DNA from 4 places in the Streptomyces sp. NPDC101118 genome. Region 3 is predicted to be linked to each of the others. Evidence: riboswitches for the same ligand, from Rfam matches in the RefSeq annotation. Region 3 holds a riboswitch; each other region holds the start of a gene.
The links. Region 3 has a riboswitch for cyclic di-AMP ahead of ACIQUQ_RS22010 (M23 family metallopeptidase). Riboswitches for the same ligand answer to the same signal wherever they lie in the genome.

Region 1 (5,038 bases), on a different contig from region 3:
GCTGGGAGGTCGAACGGCAGGCTCCTCCGGGCCGAAGGTCGGTCGGATGCAGCCCGGCGGTCGTGAGATAGTGGTCTAGACAACCCGTAGAACCTGAAGGGCATCACCATGGCAGAGCGCCGCGTCAACGTCGGCTGGGCCGAGGGCCTGCACGCTCGTCCCGCCTCGATCTTCGTCCGGGCGACGACCGCTTCCGGTATCCCGGTGACCATCTCCAAGGTCGACGGCACCCCCGTCAACGCCGGCTCCATGCTCGCCGTGCTGGGCCTGGGTGCGCAGGGTGGCGAGGAGATCATCCTGGCCTCCGAGGCCGATGGCGCGGACGCCGCCCTGGACCGCCTGGCGAAGCTGGTCGCGGAGGGCCTCGAAGAGCTTCCCGAGACCGTCTGAGCTTCCGGCCGGTTTCCGGCCGCCGAATGAGCCGTACCCCGCTCCGGGGTGCGGCTCATTTCTTCTCTTCCGGTCAGCCCGGCCGGACAGGAATGGCCGCGAGGAAATCAGGGCATGGGAAATGAGCGGCCTCATGAATTCCGCCGTCCCTTTGTATACGGCCTTTGTTAAAGGCGGCCGCCCGCGGTGTTTACGGCAGGTTGCGAACCCCTCACACGCGCCTCGCCCCGCGCCCGCCGCAGCCGGTGCGCCCCCGTGGTGCGGTCCATGTGCGCGGCGGTGAGGGCCCGCGCCCGGTCGGCGTCCCCGCGCGCCACGGCGTCGACGATGGCGCCGTGCTCGGCCCAGGACTCCACGGGGTGGGCCGGGGCCTCCACCACGTACATCCAGGCGATCTTGTGCCGCAGCTGGGTGAGCATCGAGATCAGGTTGGGGCTGCCGGAGGCCTGGGCGAGCGTCTCGTGGAACCAGCCGCCCAGCGAGCGCAGGTCCTCGCCCTGGCCCCGGCGGGCCCGCTCCTGGCCGAGGCGCACGAGCCCGCGCAGCACCTTCAGGTGGCCCTCGGTGCGGCGCTGTGCGGCCCGGGAGGCCCCCAGGGGCTCCAGCAGCACCCGCAGCTCCAGCAGGTCGGCCGCCTCCTGTTCGGTGGGCTCGGCCACGCAGGCCCCGGCGTGCCGGCGGGTGGTGACGAAGCCCTCGGACTCCAGGGTGCGCAGGGCCTCGCGGACGGGGACGCGCGAGACGCCGTACCGGCGGGCGAGGAGTTCCTCGGTGAGCCTGCTGCCGCGCTCGAAGACGCCGGCGACGATGTCGTCGCGGATCGCCGTGCACACCGCGTGCGCGGGAATGCGCATGACCGGACCTCCGCTTAATCCCCGCGAAACGCGGTCGGCGTCGACATGTGTGCCGCCGACTCTATTGCAGAAACGAGGAATTCCGGAGCGCACCGATGAATTCCGGAATGGTTTTTTGCCAGATCTGCACGCACCGGATGCCCGCGCCGGATCCGCACCCCTCCGGCGAAGGGCACGCCGAAGGCCCCGGCTCGGGGAGCCGGGGCCTTCGGGAAGCGTGCGGCGCCGCGGTGGCGGCGGGTGCGGTCGCGGGTCAGATGCTGACGCCGTGCGAGCGCAGGTACGCCAGCGGGTCGATGTCCGAGCCGTAGTCGGCCGAGGTGCGGGCCTCGAAGTGGAGGTGGGGGCCGCTGGAGTTGCCCGTGGAGCCGGAGAGGCCGATCTGGTCGCCCGGGGTGACGCGCTGGCCGACCGAGACGCTGATCGACGAGAGGTGGCCGTACTGCGTGTACGTGCCGTCGTTCATCTTGATGACGACGTTGTTGCCGTACGCGCCGCCCCAGCCCGCCTCGACGACGGTGCCGAGGCCGACCGCGTGCACCGAGGTGCCGGAGGCGGCGTGGAAGTCGATGCCGGTGTGGCTGCCGGAGGACCACATGGAGCCGCCGGCCTTGTACGAGGTGCTGACGTACGAGCCCGCGACGGGGGCCACGTAGGTGAGCAGACGCTTGCGCTCGGCCTCACGGGCGGCGCGCTCGGCGGCCTCGCGCTCGGCCTTGGCCTTCGCCTCGGCCTTCGCCTTGGCCTCGGCGGCGCGCTGGCGGGCCTCGTTCTCGGCCTGGGCCTTGGCGGCGGCGATCTCGGCGGCGGCCTGCTGGGACTCGGCCTGGGCCTCGATCTGGCCCGCGAGGTCGTCGGCGACGACGACGGCGTTCAGGCCGGTGTCCTCGGGACCTCGGGAGTCGGCGTCGGTGGCGGCGAAGGCCGGGCCGGCCAGGGTGCCGACGACACCGGTGGTCGCGAGGGCGGCTATGCCGGCCACGTTCGCGCTCTTGCGGCTCAGACGGCTGGGGCCACGGTGCTTACCGGTGGCACGACTGCCAAAGGCCATGGAGAGGCTGATCCTTTCCTTCCCTCTCGCCTACCGGGTTAGCTGACGGGTTCGGAGCAGGAAGGTCTCCTACGGGCCACCTCTGGCGAGGCGGTCCGATTCACCCCAGGGACTGATGTGGGTCCCCGGCTCCCCAGGCTCGCGCCTGACGGGGACTCGGCGATCGCTGTCCGGTGCCGCGGGTGCGGCTGTTACAGCTGACGGACAGCGAGGTTGACGCTAGGCGGATCGTCGGACAATCACCAAACGGACACGCTGTTTTGTGGCGTACGCCACGGGTCATTCAGGCAACGACCACCCCGAAACGGACAGAAGACACAAACAGGGCCCTGATGGACAATCCATCAGGGCCCTGCCCCATCTCGGGCCGGAATCAGGTCAGTTGGTGACCACGGTCACCTCTCCGATGCCCAGCGCCCGCACCGGGTCGGCGATCTGGGACGCGTCACCCACGAGCACCGTCACCAGACGGTCCACCGGGAAGGCGTTCACCACGGCCGAAGTCGCCTCCACCGTGCCGGTTTCGGCGAGCCGCGCGTACAACTGCGCCTGGAAGTCGTCCGGCAGCTCCTGCTCGACCTGGTCGGCCAGGGTCCCGGCGACGGCCGCCGCCGTCTCGAACTTCAGCGGCGCGACGCCCACCAAGTTCTGGACGGCCACGTCGCGTTCGGTGTCCGTCAGCCCCTCGGCGGCGAGGGTGCGCAGCACCTGCCACAGGTCGCCCAGCGCGGGGCCGGTGTTGGGCGTGTCCACCGAGCCGCTGATGGCCAGCATCGAGGCGCCGGTCCCGTCGGCCGTGGAGCGCAGCACCTGCCCGAAGGCGCGCACGCCGTACGTGTAGCCCTTCTCCTCCCGGAGCACGCGGTCCAGGCGCGAGGTGAGCGTGCCGCCGAGGCAGTACGTGCCGAGCACCTGCGCGGCCCAGACCCGGTCGTGGCGGTCCGCCCCGATCCGGCCGATGAGCAGCTGGGTCTGCACGGCGCCGGGCCGGTCCACGATCACCACGCGGCCGGTGTCGTCCGCGGTGACCGGGGTGACCGGGTACGCCGTGCCGGTGCCGCCGGTCCAGGAGCCCAGGGTGTCCGCGAGGACGGCGTCCAGGTCGGTGCCGGTCAGGTCGCCGACCACGACGGCCGTGGCCGTGGAGGGGCGCACGTGGGCCTCGTAGAAGGCGCGGACGGCCCCGGAGTCGATCCGGCCGACGGTCTCCTCGCTGCCCTGGCGCGGACGCGACATGCGCAGGGTGGCGGGGAAGAGCTCCCTGGAGAGCTGCTTCGCGGCCCGGCGCTGCGGGTTGGCCAGCTCGTGCGGGATCTCGTCGAGGCGGTTGCGGACCAGGCGGTCCACCTCGCTGTCGGCGAAGGCGGGGGCGCGCAGGGCCTCGGCGAGCAGGGTCAGGGCCTTGTGCAGACGGGAGGCGGGCACCTCCAGGGAGACCCGCACACCGGGGTGGTCGGCGTGCGCGTCGAGGGTGGCGCCGCAGCGCTCCAGCTCGGCGGCGAACTCCTCGGCGGAGTGCTTGTCGGTGCCCTCCGACAGCGCGCGGGCCATGATCGTGGCCACGCCGTCGAGGCCCTCGGGCTCGGCCTCCAGGGGGGCGTCGAGGATCACCTCGACGGCCACGACCTGCTGGCCGGGGCGGTGGCAGCGCAGGACGGTCAGGCCGTTCCCGAGCGTGCCGCGCTCGGGGGCGGGGAAGGCCCACGGCTTCGGCTGTCCGGCCTGCGGCTGCGGGTGGAAGGTCATCGAGGAAGCGACGTCGGCGGTCACTGGTCTGCCCCTTCGGCGTTGTCTTCGGTGGCGGGCAGCGGCTCGTACACGAGGACCGCGCGGTTGTCCGGGCGCAGCCGGGCCGCGGCGACGGCCTGCACCTCTTCGGCGGTGACGTCGAGCACCCGCTGGACGGCGGTGAGCGCCAGCTGCGGGTCGCCGAACAGCACGGCGAAGCGGCACAGTTCGTCGGCCCGGCCGGCGACGGTGCCGAGACGGTCCAGCCACTCGCGCTCCAGCTGGGCCTGGGCGCGCTCCATCTCCTCGGAGGTCGGACCGTCCGCGGCGAAGCGGGCGAGCTCCTCGTCGACGGCGGTCTCGATGCGGGGCACCTCGACGCCGCCGGAGGTCTTCACGTCCAGCCAGCCCAGGGAGGGCGCGCCCGCCAGGCGCAGCAGGCCGAAGCCCGCGGCCACGGCGGTCTGGTCGCGGCGGACCAGGCGGTTGTGCAGGCGGGAGGACTCGCCGCCGCCGAGGATGGTCAGGGCGAGGTCGGCCGCGTCGCACTCGCGGGTGCCGTCGTGCGGGAGGCGGTAGGCGGCCATCAGCGCGCGGGCCGGGACCTCCTCGACGATCTCCTCGCGCAGCTGCGCGCCCATGACGTCCGGCAGGCTGCCGTCCCGCGGCGGCTGCTTGCCGTCGTGGGAGGGGATGCTGCCGAAGTACTTCTCGATCCAGGCGAGGGTCTGCTCCGGGTCGATGTCGCCGACGACCGACAGCACCGCGTTGTTCGGCGCGTAGTAGGTACGGAAGAACGCGCGGGCGTCCTCCAGCGTGGCGGCGTCGAGGTCGGCCATGGAGCCGATCGGCGTGTGGTGGTACGGGTGGCCCTCGGGGTAGGCCAGGGCGGTCAGCCGCTCGAAGGCGGTGCCGTACGGGACGTTGTCGTACCGCTGGCGGCGCTCGTTCTTCACCACGTCGCGCTGGTTCTCCATGGACTCGTCGTCCAGCGCGGAGAGCAGCGAGCCCATCC
Region 2 (5,038 bases), on a different contig from region 3:
CCTTCGTCCTGGACCGGGCCGGCGTCACCGGCACCGACGGCCCCTCCCACAACGGCATGTGGGACCTGTCGGTCCTCCAGGTCGTCCCCGGCCTGCGCATCGCCGCCCCGCGCGACGCCGACCAGCTCCGTGCCCAGCTGCGCGAGGCCCTCGACGTCTCCGACGCGCCGACCGTGCTGCGCTTCCCCAAGGAGACCGTCGGCCCCCCGGTGCCCGCGGCCGGCCGCGTCGGCGGCATGGACCTGCTGCTGCGCGCGGCACCGGGCCGGGAGGACGTGCTGATCGTCTCCGCGGGCGTGATGGCCCCGGTCTGCCTCGGCGCCGCCGAGCTGCTCGCCGCCCGGGGCGTCTCCTGCACCGTGGTGGACCCGCGCTGGGTCAAGCCGCTCGACGAGGCCCTCGTACCGCTGGCCGCCCGGCACCGGCTGGTCGCCGTGGTCGAGGACAACAGCCGCACCGGGGGCGTGGGCTGGGCCGTAGCCCAGCAGCTGCGGGACGCGGGGACCGACGTACCGCTGCGGTCCTTCGGGATCCCCGAGCGGTTCCTCGCGCACGCCAAGCGCGCCGAGGTGCTCGCCGACGTCGGGCTGACCCCGGTCGAGATCGCCGGGGGCATCGCCCGCGCCCTGGGGGGCCAGGAACAGCGCGACGGGACCGCGGCGGCACTCCGCGGCCAGGCCAGCGCGCCCGAGGAGGAGAACACCGCATGACAGAGGACCCCACGGCCGCGGGGAAGGGCTTCGACCTCGGCCGGCTGCTCGCCGAACGCGGCGGGGAGCGGTACGAACTGCACGCCCGCCACCTCAACCACCAGCTGCCCCGCATGCTGCACACCATCGGCTTCGACAAGGTCTACGAGCGGGCCGAGGGCGCCCACTTCTGGGACTCCGAGGGCCGCGACCACCTGGACATGCTGGCCGGCTTCGGCGTGATGGGCCTGGGCCGGCACCACCCGGTGGTCCGCAAGGCGCTGCACGACGTGCTCGACGCCTCGCTCGCCGACCTGACCCGCTTCGACTGCCAGCCGCTGCCCGGGCTGCTGGCCGAGCGGCTGCTCTCGTACAGCCCCCACCTGGACCGGGTGTTCTTCGGCAACAGCGGCACCGAGGCCGTGGAGACCGCGCTGAAGTTCGCCCGCTACGCCACCGGCCGGCCCAGGGTGCTGTACTGCGCCCACGCCTTCCACGGCCTGACCACCGGCTCCCTCTCGGTCAACGGCGAGAACGCCTTCCGCGACGGGTTCGCCCCGCTGCTGCCCGACACCGCGGTGCCGCTCGGAGATCTCGGCGCCCTGGAGCGGGAGCTGCGCCACGGGGACGTGGCCGCCCTGATCGTCGAGCCGGTCCAGGGCAAGGGGGTGTACCCGGCGCCGCCCGGCTACCTGCGGGCCGCGCAGGAGCTGCTGCACCGGCACCGGGCGCTGCTGATCGCCGACGAGGTGCAGACCGGCCTCGGCAGGACCGGGGACTTCTACGCGTACCAGCACGAGGCGGGCGTGGAGCCCGACCTGGTGTGCGTGGCGAAGGCGCTCTCGGGCGGGTACGTGCCGGTGGGCGCCACCCTCGGCAAGGACTGGATCTTCAAGAAGGTCTACTCGTCCATGGACCGGGTGCTGGTGCACTCGGCCAGCTTCGGGTCCAACGCGCAGGCGATGGCGGCCGGGCTCGCGGTCCTCGCCGTGATGGACGACGAGGGGCTGGTGGCGCACGCGCGGGCGATGGGAGACCTGCTGCGCGGCCGTCTCGCGGCCATGGTCGACGAGTACGAGCTGCTGCACGAGGTCCGCGGCCGGGGGCTGATGATCGGCATCGAGTTCGGCCGGCCCTCGTCGCTGGGGCTGCGCAGCCGCTGGACGATGCTCCAGGCGGCCCGCAAGGGGCTCTTCGCGCAGATGGTGGTCGTCCCGCTGCTGCAGAAGCACCGGATCCTGACGCAGGTCTCCGGCGACCACCTGGAAGTGATCAAGCTCATTCCGCCGCTGGTGATCGACGAGGCGGACGTGGAACGGTTCGTCGCCGCGTTCCGGGACGTGATGGACGAGGCCCACGGCGGCGGCTCGCTGATGTGGGACTTCGGGCGCACGCTGGTGAAGCAGGCGGTCGCGGGGCGCTGAGCGGCGGCGGCGGTACGGACCCGCGTGCGGGTCCGTACCGTCTGGCGGTGCGTCAGTCCAGCAGGCGCTCGCGCAGCCGGTCCAGGGTGTCCGGGCCCAGGGCCAGGCCCTCTGCCAGGTAGCCGTCGACCCCGCCCCAGACCTCGTCGATGGTGGCGAAGGCCGCCTCCAGGTACTCGGCCCGCGCGTCGAAGAGCGGGCTGAGCAGCGCCATCACCTCGGGGGAGCGGGCCTCGGGGGCATCGCTGCCGCGGCGGACGCGGTACCGGCGGTGCGGGGCGTTCGACTCCAGGTAGTCCGTGACGATCGCCCCGCGCTCCACGCCGAGCGCGAGCAGGGTGACCGCGATGGAGAGGCCGGCCCGGTCCTTGCCGGCCGCGCAGTGCATGAGCGCGGGGACGCTGTCCTCGGCGAGGGCGTGCACCACCCTGCTGTGCTCGGCCGTCCGCTCCTTGATCATCTTGCGGTACGAGGCGGACATGCGCGCCGCGGCACGGCCGTCACCCAGGACCTCCTCCAGCTGGGTCAGGTCGCCGTCGCGGACCATCTTCCAGAACTCCTTGCCGTCGGCCGGGTCGGAGAGCGGGATGTTGACGTTGCGCACGCCCGGCAGGTCGACGTCGGGACCTTCGAGCGCCTTGTCGGCGGCGTTGCGGAAGTCGAAGACGGTGTGGAGTCCGAGCGATGCGAGGTAGTGCGCATCGGTATCGGTGGCATGTGCCAGATGTCCGCTTCGGAACAGACGCCCCGTTCGCACCCTCCGTCCATCTGTGGTCGGAAGTCCGCCCACATCGCGGAAGTTGCGCACGCCGGTCAGCTCCGGCTCGGTCGACGGCGCCTGGGGTATCTGCTGGGTCACGTGGGGGCTCCTGGCGGCTCGGGGGACATGTCCGAATTGCACTACTTGGCGTCAAGTTACCGCAATGAGGCGGCAGATGTGCGACCTCCTCGTGAGGCAGATCATACGGTGACCGTGAGTGGCTGCGGTGGAATCCCGAATTCCGCTGTAGTGCTGGCTGTTACACGTCCGCAATGGACGGAGTGTGACGGGAATTCCGTCGATCATTCATCCGGGTGATTCCCAAGGGGAATTCACGGCTTGTTCCGTCTGCGGGCGCTGGATTACCGTCGCCGTCGATCCGGGTGGAACGCCGAATCCTGCCGCCCCCGGAAACCGCACCCGACCACTCGTGCGGCAGGAGCGGGGGAACCAGGTAAGCCGCCGGACGCGATCTTCTCGCGGCCGGCTCGGGGTGAAGCCGCACCCGTGCGGCCGGGCATCTCCAGCCCGAACCCGACAGCTCACCTCGCAGGCGCCGGAGAGGAATGCGCCATGCCCGGAAAGGGTAAGCACCGCCGTCCCAAGTCCAGCCCGATAACCCGCGGTTTCGTCGCCGCCGGTACCGGAGGCGCCGCCCTCGCGCTGCCGCTGATGGGGGCCTCCGGCGCCCACGCCGCCGGGCCGGCCGCCGCCCCGCAGGCGCTGCCCGCGCAGGCCCCCCAGGCCGCCCACGCCGCCCCGGCCGCCGTCCCGGCCGCGGTCCCGCAGGCCGCCCCCGTCACGTACACCGTGGTGGCCGGCGACCACCTCTCCAAGATCGCGTCCGAGCACCACCTGAGCGGCGGCTGGCAGAAGCTGTACGCCGACAACCGCGCGGCCGTCGGCGGCAACCCCTCCCTGATCCACCCCGGCCTGGAGCTGACCCTCGGCGCCGCGGCCGCGCCGAAGGCGGCCGAGGCCCCGGCGAAGCCCGCGGCCGCGCCCAAGCCGGCGAAGAAGGCCCCGGAGAAGACCCAGAAGAAGGCCGTCCGGAAGGCCGAGCCCAAGGCCGTCGCCGAAGACACCGGCGCCGACCGGTCCGCGGCCACCGCCAGCCGTTCCACCCAGCGTTCCACCACCGCGGTGAGCGGCGCCGGGTTCGTCGCCCCGGTCAGCGGCGGCATCAGCACCTCCTACCGGGCCGGCGGCGGCATGTGGGCCAGCGGCTACCACACGGGCGTCGACTTCTCGGTCGGCTCCGGCACCACCGTCCGCGCGGTCGGCGCGGGCACCGTGGTCTCCGCCGGCTGGGGCGGCGCGTACGGCAACGAGGTGATCATCCGGCACGAGGACGGCCGCTACTCCCAGTACGCCCACCTGTCCTCGCTCAACGTCTCCGCGGGCCAGTCGGTCGGCGCCGGCGACAGCATCGGCCTCTCCGGCTCCACGGGCAACTCCACCGGCCCGCACCTGCACTTCGAGATCCGCACGGGCCCGAGCTACGGCGACGACATCGACCCGCTGGCCTACCTGCGGGACAAGGGCGTCAGCGTCTGAGCCGCGTCCGCCGGCGCGCCCGACGCGTCCGACGCGTCCGACGCGTCCACTGAGGCAGCCGTGCGACCGGGTCCCGAGGGGGGTCCCGGTCGTACGGCTGTTTTCGGCCAAACTGACCGGGTGGTCCAGATCACCCCGCGTCAACCCCTTCCTACGGTCGCGTAGGTCACATCCTTCGGTGAAGGATGTGCTCCCGTGGCAGGAGAATCGACACCTTCAACAGCAACAGCACCCGTATCCACCCTCCCCATCGGCTCGTACGCCGCGATCGGGGACAGCTTCACCGAGGGCGTCGGAGACCCCGGTCCCGACGGCGCCTTCCTCGGCTGGGCCGACCGGCTGGCGGTGCTGCTCGCCGACCGCCGTGACGAGCACGACTTCCGGTACGCCAACCTCGCCGTACGCGGCCGGCTGCTGGACCAGATCGTGGCCGAGCAGGTCCCCCGGGCCAAGGAGCTCGCGCCCGACCTGGTCACCTTCTGTGCGGGCGGCAACGACATCATCCGCCCCGGCAGCGACCCCGACGCCGTCGCCGAGCGGTTCGAGGCGGCCGTCGCCGACCTCACCGGCGCCGTGCCCACCGTCATGATCACCACGGGCTTCGACAC
Region 3 (5,038 bases):
TGACCGGTGCGAGCGCCGCCCTGGCGGTCCTCGTGCTCCAGCTCCGCAACGGCAGCTCCGGCAAGGTCGAGGCGGTTACCGAGCTGGTGACCGTCTTCACCGTCGCCGTCCTGGCCCTGCTGATCAACCGTGTGGTCCGGCGCAGCGGCGAACAGCTCGCCTCCGCGCGCGGCGTGGCCGAGGTCGCCCAGCGCGCGGTGCTGCCCACTCCCGCCGGACGCATCGGGGGACTGCACGTCTCCGCCCGCTACGAGGCCGCCGACGCCGACGCGTTCATCGGCGGGGACCTGTACGCCGTCCAGGACACCCCGTACGGCGTCCGCCTCGCGGTCGGCGACGTGCGCGGCAAGGGGCTCGGCGCGGTCGAGGCCGTCGCGGTGGTGCTCGGCGCCTTCCGCGAGGCGGCCGAGCTCGAACCCACCCTGGAGGGCGTCGCCCGGCGGGTGGAGCGCGCCCTGGCCCGGGAGGGCACCCGGCGCGACAGCCTCGACTCCGTCGAGGGGTTCACCACGTGCGTACTGGCCGAGGTCACCCCGGACGGCGGCACGCTCCGCATGGTCAACCGGGGCCACCCCGAGCCGCTGCTGCTGCGCGCCAACGGGAAGCTGGAGGTGCTGGCCCCCGCGGAGGCCGCCCTGCCGCTGGGCATGGGCGAGCTGGGGGACGGGGGGTACCGGGCGGACGCGTGGCACTTCCCCGCGGGCTCGACGCTGCTGCTCTACACCGACGGGCTCTCGGAGGCCCGGGACGCCGCGGGCGCGTTCTACGAGCCGGCCGAGCGGCTGCGGGGGCGGATCTTCCCCGGGCCGGAGGAGCTGCTGTCCGGCCTGATCGCCGATGTGCGGCGGCACACCGGCGGCGGGGCCACCGACGACATGGCGCTGCTCGCGGTCGTCCGCCCGACGCCGGGTCAGACCGCCCGCCGGAGGTCCGTCTCCACCGTACGGCGCCGCTGAGCGCGTCCGACCGGCCACGCAGCGTGAGCGAAGCGGGTCGGGGGGCCGGGCAATTGACGGATCGTCAGGGTACGGAAGTGGCCGGAGTGGCGATGCCGGTGCAGGCGTCTCGTCCCCGTCTGGCGTCGGATGAGGCATTTGCCCTGGCCAACGTCGGTCACGGAATGGCCGGTTGATGTGAAGGATCAAGTAAGGGAGCTTGGAATCACTCCCTGTTGTCTATTACCGTTCGATAACGCAGTTCGGCTGTCCCAGCCGTCGCAAGTGACGGCACCGTGCGCGTGCGCGCCGAATCCCGTGAGGGAACCGGGGAACCACCAACTTGGGGTGAATCGGGTCGTTTTCCGACCCGTAGGAGACCTTCCTGCTCCGAACCCGTCAGCTAACCCGGTAGGCCAGAAGGAAGGAAAGGAGCGCCCCCGTGGCGTCCAGCAGGCCTGCCCCCGAAGCCGCCGGGTCCATCGAGACGGACTCGCCCTACCCGGGCGGAACCGGTGCCGGGGCATGGGGCGAGTGGAACCCCACAGAGGACTCCGCCCGTCCCGCCGGCGGCCGCCACCGCGTCGCCAAGCAGCGCGGCGGACTCGCCCGCAGCTCCACGGTCCTCGGCGTCGGCATCATCGCCGCCGTCGGCGCCACCGGCATGGCCACCGCCCAGGACAAGCCCCCGGTCGCGATATCCATACCCTCGCTGCTCCCCGACGACGAGGCGGACGCGGCGCAGGAGAGCACCCCCATCGAGGCGCCGCTCACCAACGCGGGCGTCACCCCCGAGCAGGCCGAGGCCGGCACCGACGCCGGCGAGGCCCTGCGCAACCGGATCCTCCAGCAGGCCGAGTCCCAGGCGGACGCGGCCGTCGCCCAGGAGAAGGAGGCGGCGCAGCGCGCCGCCGAGCAGGCCGCCGCCGCGAAGGCGAAGGCCGAGCGGGAGGCCGCGGACAAGAAGGCCGCCGAAGCGCGCAAGGCCGCCGAGGCCGCGGCGAAGGCGGCCGCGGAGGCCAAGGCCGAGGCGGAGCGCCTGGCCAAGCTGGCCGGCCAGTACGCGCTGCCCACCTCCTCGTACACCCTGACCTCCCACTACGGGGACTCCGGCTCGATGTGGTCCTCCGGCCACCACACCGGCCTGGACTTCGCCGCGCCGACGGGAACCCCGGTCAAGGCCGTGCACGGCGGCAAGATCATCTCGGCGGGCTGGTCCGGCGCGTACGGCTACCGCATCGTCCTCCAGCTGGAGGACGGCACGGAGGTCTGGTACTGCCACCTGTCCTCGATGTCCGTCACCTCGGGCACCGTCACCACCGGCGAGACCATCGGCCGCGTCGGCGCCACCGGCAACGTCACGGGCGCCCATCTGCACCTGGAAGTGCGGACCGGCGGAGCGACGGTGGACCCGCTGGCGTGGCTGCGGGACAAGGGCCTGACGGTCTGACGACGCCGGGGTACGGGGCCACGGCGCCCGGAGGGTACGGGGCCACGGCTCCCGCGTACGGGTCCACCGCTTCCGCGGCGTACGGGCCCACCGCACTCCCCGCGTACGCCGCGCCCCGCATCGCCGGTACGAACAGCGGGTCCCGGCGCCCCCGGGCCCGTACCCCGAGCCAGGCCAGCACCCCGAAGACCGGCACCATCACGGTCGCGTACACCACGTAGAACCCGTACTCGCCGAACTCCGACGAGCTGTTCCACAGCGCGTGCGTCGCCATCGCCAGCGCCAGCCCGGCCAGCGGCAGCCCGATGCGCCGCCACCGCCCGGCCGAGAAGGCCGCCCAGCAGAAGCCGAGCCCGGTCCACACGGTGAACAGCGGGTGCGCGAACGGGGACATCACCACCCGCACGAAGAAGGTCGCGGCCGTCACCGAGTCCAGCAGCGAGGTGCCGCTGCCGAGGTCCTCACCGAAGGCGTTGCCGAGGTAGAGGATGTTCTCGGTGAAGGCGAAGCCCGTGGCGGTGAACCCGGCCACCACGATCGCGTCCGTGATCCCGGTAAACCGCCGGCCGCGGAAGAGGAAGACCAGCAGCAGGGCGGCGGCCTTGGCGCACTCCTCCACCACCGGGGCGATGGCGATCGAGCCGAGCTGGTCGGCGTCGTGCGGGTCCAGGGTCGCGGCCGCTATCCACCGGGTCGCGAAGCTGTTGGCCACTATGGCGATGAGCGCCGCGGCGCACGCCCCCCAGGCGAAGACGAACAGGTGCTGCGGCCACGGCCCCGGCTTCGTCCGGTCCAGCCAGTGGAACACCGCCATCAGCGGTGGCACCGGCAGGACGGCGAGGCCGAGGCCGACGAGGAAGCCCTGGGTGCCGGTCTGCTCCCGTACGAGGGCGAGGATCAGCACTCCGGCGACCGCGAGCAGCCCGATGGACGCGCGAGACAGGACCCGGAACACGCCACGACAGTAGCGATCCGGACGCGTACCGGAGGGCTGGTTTTCAGTTCTCGGTGCGCCGGAACAACAGGTCGTGTACGACGTGGCCCTTGTCCAGGCCCTGTCCCTCGAAGCGGGTGAGCGGCCGGAACTCCGGGCGTGGCGCGTAGCCGCCGTCCGGCTGGGTGTTCTCGAAGTCCGGGTGCGCGCTGAGCACTTCGAGCATCTGCTCGGCGTACTCCTCCCAGTCCGTGGCGCAGTGCAGGATCGCGCCCGGCGCGAGGCGGGTGGCGGCGAGCGTCAGGAACTCGGGCTGGATCAGCCGGCGCTTGTGGTGGCGCTTCTTGGGCCACGGGTCCGGGAAGTACACGCGCATCCCGGCGAGGGCGGCGGGGGCCAGCATCTCGCGGAGCAGGATGATCGCGTCGCCGTTGGCGACCCGGATGTTGGTGAGGCCGTTGCGCTCGGCGAGGCCGAGGAGGTTGCCCTGGCCGGGGGTGTGCACGTCGACGGCGAGGATGCCGGTGCCGGGGTCGTCGGCGCCCATCTGCGCGGTCGCCTCGCCCATGCCGAAGCCGATCTCCAGGACCACCGGCAGGCCGTCGAACATCTTGTCGAGGTCGAGCACCTCGCGGCCGTCGATGTCGAGGCCCCAGGTGCCCCAGAGGCGGCGGAGCGCGTCCTCCTGGCTCGTGGTCACCCTGCTCCGGCGCGGCTGGAAGCTGCGGATGCGCCGCTCGTGGTGCGAGCCCGCCGGGTCGGGGGCGGGGCCGTCCGGGAAGCGGGGCTGGTGGCGCCACACCGGAGGGGGCTTGGGCTGGGGGTTCAGGGACTCAGACACAGTGCCGCCAATTCTACGGCGGCCGGCCCGCACGGCATCCCGGCAGCGGGAGCCGGCCCCGGCCGGGCATCCGGCCGGGCGGGCCGCCCTCCCGGCGTCGGCGCGGTCGCGCTGCCCCGCCCGGCATCCCCGGCTACGGCGCCAGCGCCGCCAGTGCCCGGCGGGCCACCTCCCGGCCGATGGGCAGGGAGGCCGTCGCGGCCGGCGAGGGGGCGTTGAGGACGTGGACCGTACGCGGCGCCTCGCGGATCAGGAAGTCGTCGACCAGCGTCCCGTCCCGCAGCACCGCCTGGGCCCGCACCCCCGCCGCGGCCGGGGTGAGGTCGTCCTCCGTGACCGCCGGCAGCAGCCGCCGGACCGCCTGCGTGAACGCGCCCTTCGACAGGGAGCGGTGGATCTCCCCCGCGCCGTACCGCCAGTGGCGCGCCGCCACGCGCCACATCCCGGGCCAGGCCGCGGTGGACGCCATGTCCCGCGGGCGCACCGCGCCCCACGAGTACCCCTCGCGCGCCAGTGCCGGCACCGCGTTCGGCCCGACGTGGACGCCGCCCCCGATGCCCCGCGTCAGGTGCACCCCGAGGAACGGGAAGGCCGGGTCCGGCACCGGATAGACCAGTCCGCGCACCAAGGAGGGCCGCGTCAGGTCGTAGTACTCCCCCCGGAACGGGATGATCCGCACCGCCGGGTCGTCGCCGGCCAGCCGCGCCACCCGGTCGCACTGGAGGCCCGCGCAGTTCACCAGCGCCTTCGCCCGCACCACCGTGCCGTCGGCCGTCCGCACCGCCACGCCCGACGCGCGGCGCCCGATGAGGTCCACCGCCGAGCCGTACCGGATCTCCGCCCCCGAGGCCCCTGCCAGCCGCTCCGCCACGGCGCCG
Region 4 (5,038 bases), on a different contig from region 3:
GCGAGGACGCCGTTGGCGATGAGGTTCACGGAGGTCTCGAAGCCGCCGACCAGCAGGATGAACACGTTGGAGCGCATCTCCAGGTCGGAGAGCGTGTCGCCGTGCCGCTGGGCCTCGAGCATGCCGGAGATCATGTCGTCGCCGGGCTCGGTGCGGCGGCTGGCGATCAGCTCGCTGAGGTACGTGTTGAACCACTGTCCGGCGGCGGCGAGTTCACCGGGCCCCGAGGAGGCGTTCATGCCGGTGATGACCTCGGCGTAGCGGCCGAACTCGTCGCGGTCGCCGAACGGGACGCCGAGCATCTCGCAGATCACCGCGATCGGCAGGGGGAGTGCCAGGTCCTCCACGAGGTCGGCCCGGCCGGCCGGCAGGACGGCGTCGAGCAGCCCGTCGGTGATCTCCTGGACGCGGGGGCGCAGCAATTCGACCCGGCGCGGGGTGAAGGCCTTGGCGACCACCTTGCGCATGCGGGTGTGGTCCGGCGGGTCGCTCAGCATCATGTGCTTGGTGAGCACGAACTCGTCGCTGTACATGCCGAGGTACTGCCTGAGTTCGGGCGCGGCGGCGTGCGCGCCGCGGACGAGGCGGGGGTCCGAGAGGGCTTCCCGCACCTCCCGGTGGCCGGTCACCAGCCAGGCGGGCATGCCGTCCGGCAGGGCGACGCGGTGGACCGGGCCCCGCCCGCCGAGCGTGCCGAACAGGGCCTCGGGGTCACCGAAGAGCTCCGTGGTCAGGGCGACTTGTCCATCGAGGTCGATCACGTGGTTCCTCATCCGGTCGGCGCGACATCACGCCCCGGGCCACGGCGGAGCGGGGGTGCGACGCCGGGGCCGGGGGCCACTTCCGGCCAGCTTCGGCAGCCCGGGGCCCGCGCTCAACGCTCCCGGCCGCCGTCTGTCAGGTACACGCGGAGCCGGCAGGGCGCACGGCCGGAGGCGCCCGCGGAATCGCACGCACGGAATCGCACCCGCGAACGCGGCCGGGACCGGCGGCCGTGGCCGCCGGTCCCGGTGTCGCACACCCGCGAGGGATCAGTAGGCGCCGAAGACGTTGTCGATGGAGCCGTAGCGCGCGGCGGCGTAGTTGCACGCGGCGGTGATGTTCGCGACCGGGTCGTACGAGTCCGTCGAGGTGCCGGGCACGTGGTAGGCGCGGAACGTCGGGTCGATCACCTGGAGGAGGCCCTTGGAGGGGATGCCCGCGGCGGCGTTGGAGTCCCAGTTGTTGATGGCCAGCGGGTTGCCCGAGGACTCCCGCATGACGTTGCGGTAGATGCCGTTGTAGGTACCGGGGATCCCGTGCTTGGCCATGACGTCCAGGGATTCGCGGATCCACCCGTCGAGGTTGTCGGCGTAGCTCTTCGCCTTGGGGGCAGCGGCCTTGAGGGTGGTGGTGCGGGTGGAACGGTCGGCCCGCGCGGGCGCGGCCTTCCTGGCCGGCGCGGCCTTCTTGGCGGCCGCCCCGACGGAAAGCTTCAGGCCCGGACGAATGAGTGACGGGTCGTCACCGATGATCGTCTTGTTGTCCTGGTAGAGCTTCTTCCAGCCGCCGGCGAGGGAATGCTTTTCGGCGATCTTCACGAGGGAATCGCCGGCCTTGACGGAATAGGTCACGGGGGCCTTCTGCGCCGCGGCCGGGGCGGCGGCGACGGCCTGCGGGGCGACGGTCCCGGCCGCGGCGGGCGCCGCGGCACTGGCCGTGGTGGCGCCCAGCACGGGCAGGGCCAGGGCGGCACCACCCGTGCCGACGGCGACGAAGCCGCGGGTCAGACGGGTGTTCTTGGGGCGGCGGTGCTTGCCTTTTCCGGGCATGGCGCATTCCTCTCCGTCGCCTGCGAGGTGAGCTGTCGGGTTCGGACTGGAGTTGTCCGGCCACACGCGGTGACTTCACCCCTAGCCGTTCCGCGAAAGATCGCGGAACGGCGGCTTACCTGGTTCCCCCGCTCCTGCCGTACGTGAATTGAATGGGGACGGTGCGGTCCGGGCGGCGGCAGGATTCGGCGTTCCACCCGGAATGAGCGTGACCGTAGGCGAGAGCCGCGGGACGGAACAAGTCCCGAATTCGCTAAAGGAAAGCGAACGGGGGAATTCGGGCCGGAAAAGGACAAGATCGATTTTTCGGCACACCCCAACCCTCCAGTCGCGGCAACGCTTTCGGGGCCCTCGCGACCCGTCGCACGAAAGCCGCGCGTGACACATATCACCGGGCATCACAAGGAGTGCGAAATACCGGCGCGGCACGGAAAAACGGGATGCGCCGGAAGCGCTCATCTATGTCCGTTTTAGTCCGTTCTGGTGAGGGTGGTTCGAGGGGGGCCGCGGCCGCCCGGGTGAGTTCGCCCACGGCACGGCCCCGGCACCCGTCCGCCGCTCCCCCGCTGTGCTGGGCTCGTGGTCACACCCCCCCGCACTGGAGGCAGCGGACCATGACTGTTGACCCCGGACCCGCGGCGGTCCCCGAAGCGGCCCGCATGCCGGTCCCCGACGAGGTGCGCCAGCCGGTGCGTCTGCTGGTCTTCGGCGCGTCGCTGCGCGCCGGGTCGCTGAACACGCGGCTGGCCGCCCTGGTGGCCCGGCTGGCCGCCGAGGCGGGCGCGGCCGTCGACCTGGCCCGGATGGCCGACTTCCCGATGCCGGTCTACGACGGCGACGCCGAAGCCGAGACGGGGCTGCCGGAGGGCGCGCTGGCCCTGCGGGAGCGGATCGCCTCCTGCGACGGCTTCGTGATCTCCTCCCCCGAGTACAACGCCTCCGTGCCCGGGGTGCTCAAGAACGCCGTCGACTGGGTGTCCCGGGTCCGGCCGCAGCCCTTCAAGGACAAGCACGCGCTGCTCGTCTCCGCCTCGCCCTCCATGGTCGGCGGCAACCGCGGCCTCTGGGCCCTGCGCGTCCCCCTGGAGCACCTGGGCTGCCGCGTCTACCCGGACATGTTCAGCCTGGCCAAGGCGCACGAGGGCTTCACCGGCAGCGGCGACCTCGCCGACGGCGGCCTCCAGGGCCGGCTGGCCGACGCCGTCGGCGCCTTCCTCCGGCTCGTGGAGGCGGACACCCGGTACGTGTGCCTCCAGCGCCGCTGGTACGAGTTCCTCGGCGACCGCACCGACGCCCCCGTCACCGAACGCTCCGAGGACTGACCGGCGCGGCCCCGCCGCCCCCTCAGGGCACCACGTCGAGGCCGGTCAGCAGCAACGCGGTGACGATCGAGGCGGCGGCCAGCACCGTCATCGCCGCGCGCAGCACCAACGGGGCGCGCGGACAGGGCGGTTCGGCGGCGGGCGGCACGGGCGCCGGGGCGTCCGTGCGCAGTGCGGCGCACCGCCCGCAGTCCTCGCCCTCGTGCGCGGACGGGGAGTCGAGCCAGTAGGCACCCTGGAGCGCGGCGAGCGGCCCGGGCGTCGATGTCGTCTTCACGTCCTCTCAACCGGGCCTGGCCGAAGGGGAAACGGCGCCCCCGCCCACCGGTATGGAACCGTTGCCTACAGCGTCTCCGGAGCGGCCTGCCGGCCCCCGCGGCGGCCGTGGTCCTCGGCGAAGGCCTCGAAGACCCGGTCGGGCGGCCGCCCGGTCCTGAGGAACTGCTCGTCCAGCACGGCCGCGAGGTCGTCCAGGGCCGCCCTCAGCGCTCCGCCGGCCATCCGCACGTCCGGGTCCCGGGCGCGTCCGGCGGCCGCGGCCAGCCGGGCGGCGTACGGGACCTGGCGGGCCAGCGTGGTGTGCGGGGCGCCGTCGGAGAAGTAGTACGACTCCGCGTACTGGAGGAAGTCCACGCTGGTCACACAGAACCCGGCGGCGAGGCCGTCCAGCAGCGCCGCGCCGGACGGGGAGTCGAACCCCTCGCCCGTGGGCCGGGTGCGCGCCAGGTGCGACAGGCGCAGCGCCAGCGCGCGCCGCCTGGCCAGGGCCGGGTAGATGCCGAGCACCCAGGAGACGGTCGCGGTGAGCAGCGCGAAGCCGACCAAGGCCTCGACGGGCGCCAGGACCCGCAGCCAGCCGTCGATGGGAGCGATGTCGCCCAGGCCGAGGGTGGCGACGGTGACCAGGGAGACGTACAGCGCGTCCAGCGGTCCGGCGTGCTCGGCCGGTTCGAGGCCGGAGCTGTACGAGAACGCGTCCGGCATGTGCGGCCAGTAGATCAGCGCCCAGCCCACCCCGACGACCGCGGCCCAGAGCGCGACGACGGTGACCATGCCGAGCGGGCCGGCCAGTCCCGCGGCCGTCCTGCGGCGGAGGTTGAGGGTCCGGTTGAACCGCCAGAACGCGGTCATCACCAGCCTGCTGAGCCCGCCGTGCCGGGTGGGGTGCCAGAGGGTGTGGAAGACGTCGCGCAGGATGGCCGCCACGAGCACCGCGCCCACGGCCGTGACGACCCAGTCCATCCGGTGTGTCCTTCCGTAGCCCGCGCCGGCCGCCCGGCCCCGGTGTTCCGGGCTCCGCGGCGCCCCGCCTCCGGGCATCGTCGTCGTACGGGGGCCCGCGCGGCGGCGGCGCCGCGCGGGGCACGGCGGCATTCACGAGGACGGGCCCCGGCGGGGTTGGGGTGATCGTCCAAGCGGGTGGGTTGGTGGACCGCCCGAAACTCGGCGCGGACGGGGTCCGGCGGCCCGGAGCGGGCATACGTTGGGGGCTGACCTGGGAAGACCGGGCGGAGTCGAGAAGGGCGGCGTGTGATGCGCGAGCTGGTGGAGACGGCGCGGCAGTGGGTGGCCGAGGGCCGGGGGGCGTTCCTGGCCCGGCCGGTGGCCGAGCAGGGCTTCGGGCCCCGGGACCCCGCGGGTGCACTGCTCGTCGATCCGCGCGGAGCGTGTGCGGGGAGCCTGTACCGCGGGGTGTTCGACGAGCAGCTCGTCGCGGAGGCCGCCGCGATCGAGCAGGGCGGGGCCCGGGTGTGCCGGGTGTCGGTGCACGGCTCCGAGGCCACGGGTGCGGGGCTGACCTGCGGCGGCCAGGCGGAGATCCTGGTCCAGCCGCTGGCGTCGGTGCCGGACGAGTGGTGGGAGTCCCTGGCGCTGGGCGAGAGCGCGGCGCTGGTGACCCGGCTG

Region 1: another riboswitch for cyclic di-AMP. It lies ahead of ACIQUQ_RS26970 (M23 family metallopeptidase); the one in region 3 lies ahead of ACIQUQ_RS22010 (M23 family metallopeptidase).
Region 2: another riboswitch for cyclic di-AMP. It lies ahead of ACIQUQ_RS23435 (peptidoglycan DD-metalloendopeptidase family protein); the one in region 3 lies ahead of ACIQUQ_RS22010 (M23 family metallopeptidase).
Region 4: another riboswitch for cyclic di-AMP. It lies ahead of ACIQUQ_RS27335 (transglycosylase SLT domain-containing protein); the one in region 3 lies ahead of ACIQUQ_RS22010 (M23 family metallopeptidase).

What each region holds. Positions count from the first base shown of each region.
Region 1 is NZ_JBIVZG010000019.1:103,003-108,040, forward strand. Features, by position in the region: gene ACIQUQ_RS26960 (HPr family phosphocarrier protein) at 109-390, shown strand; gene ACIQUQ_RS26965 (GntR family transcriptional regulator) at 558-1,244, opposite strand; gene ACIQUQ_RS26970 (M23 family metallopeptidase) at 1,498-2,295, opposite strand; cyclic di-AMP (ydaO/yuaA leader) riboswitch at 2,308-2,467, opposite strand; gene ACIQUQ_RS26975 (M16 family metallopeptidase) at 2,674-4,041, opposite strand; gene ACIQUQ_RS26980 (M16 family metallopeptidase) at 4,062-5,038, opposite strand, start outside.
Region 2 is NZ_JBIVZG010000015.1:73,195-78,232, reverse strand. Features, by position in the region: gene dxs (1-deoxy-D-xylulose-5-phosphate synthase) at 1-710, shown strand, start outside; gene ACIQUQ_RS23445 (aspartate aminotransferase family protein) at 707-2,113, shown strand; gene ACIQUQ_RS23440 (tyrosine-protein phosphatase) at 2,166-2,972, opposite strand; cyclic di-AMP (ydaO/yuaA leader) riboswitch at 3,285-3,442, shown strand; gene ACIQUQ_RS23435 (peptidoglycan DD-metalloendopeptidase family protein) at 3,447-4,430, shown strand; gene ACIQUQ_RS23430 (SGNH/GDSL hydrolase family protein) at 4,626-5,038, shown strand, end outside.
Region 3 is NZ_JBIVZG010000013.1:213,999-219,036, forward strand. Features, by position in the region: gene ACIQUQ_RS22005 (PP2C family protein-serine/threonine phosphatase) at 1-956, shown strand, start outside; cyclic di-AMP (ydaO/yuaA leader) riboswitch at 1,233-1,368, shown strand; gene ACIQUQ_RS22010 (M23 family metallopeptidase) at 1,378-2,385, shown strand; partial or broken gene ACIQUQ_RS22015 (PrsW family intramembrane metalloprotease) at 2,462-3,340, opposite strand; gene trmB (tRNA (guanosine(46)-N7)-methyltransferase TrmB) at 3,384-4,160, opposite strand; gene lhgO (L-2-hydroxyglutarate oxidase) at 4,294-5,038, opposite strand, start outside.
Region 4 is NZ_JBIVZG010000020.1:27,892-32,929, reverse strand. Features, by position in the region: gene ACIQUQ_RS27340 (cytochrome P450) at 1-761, opposite strand, end outside; gene ACIQUQ_RS27335 (transglycosylase SLT domain-containing protein) at 1,032-1,811, opposite strand; cyclic di-AMP (ydaO/yuaA leader) riboswitch at 1,816-2,012, opposite strand; gene ACIQUQ_RS27330 (NADPH-dependent FMN reductase) at 2,471-3,133, shown strand; gene ACIQUQ_RS27325 (hypothetical protein) at 3,156-3,410, opposite strand; gene ACIQUQ_RS27320 (potassium channel family protein) at 3,476-4,375, opposite strand; gene ACIQUQ_RS27315 (XdhC family protein) at 4,667-5,038, shown strand, end outside.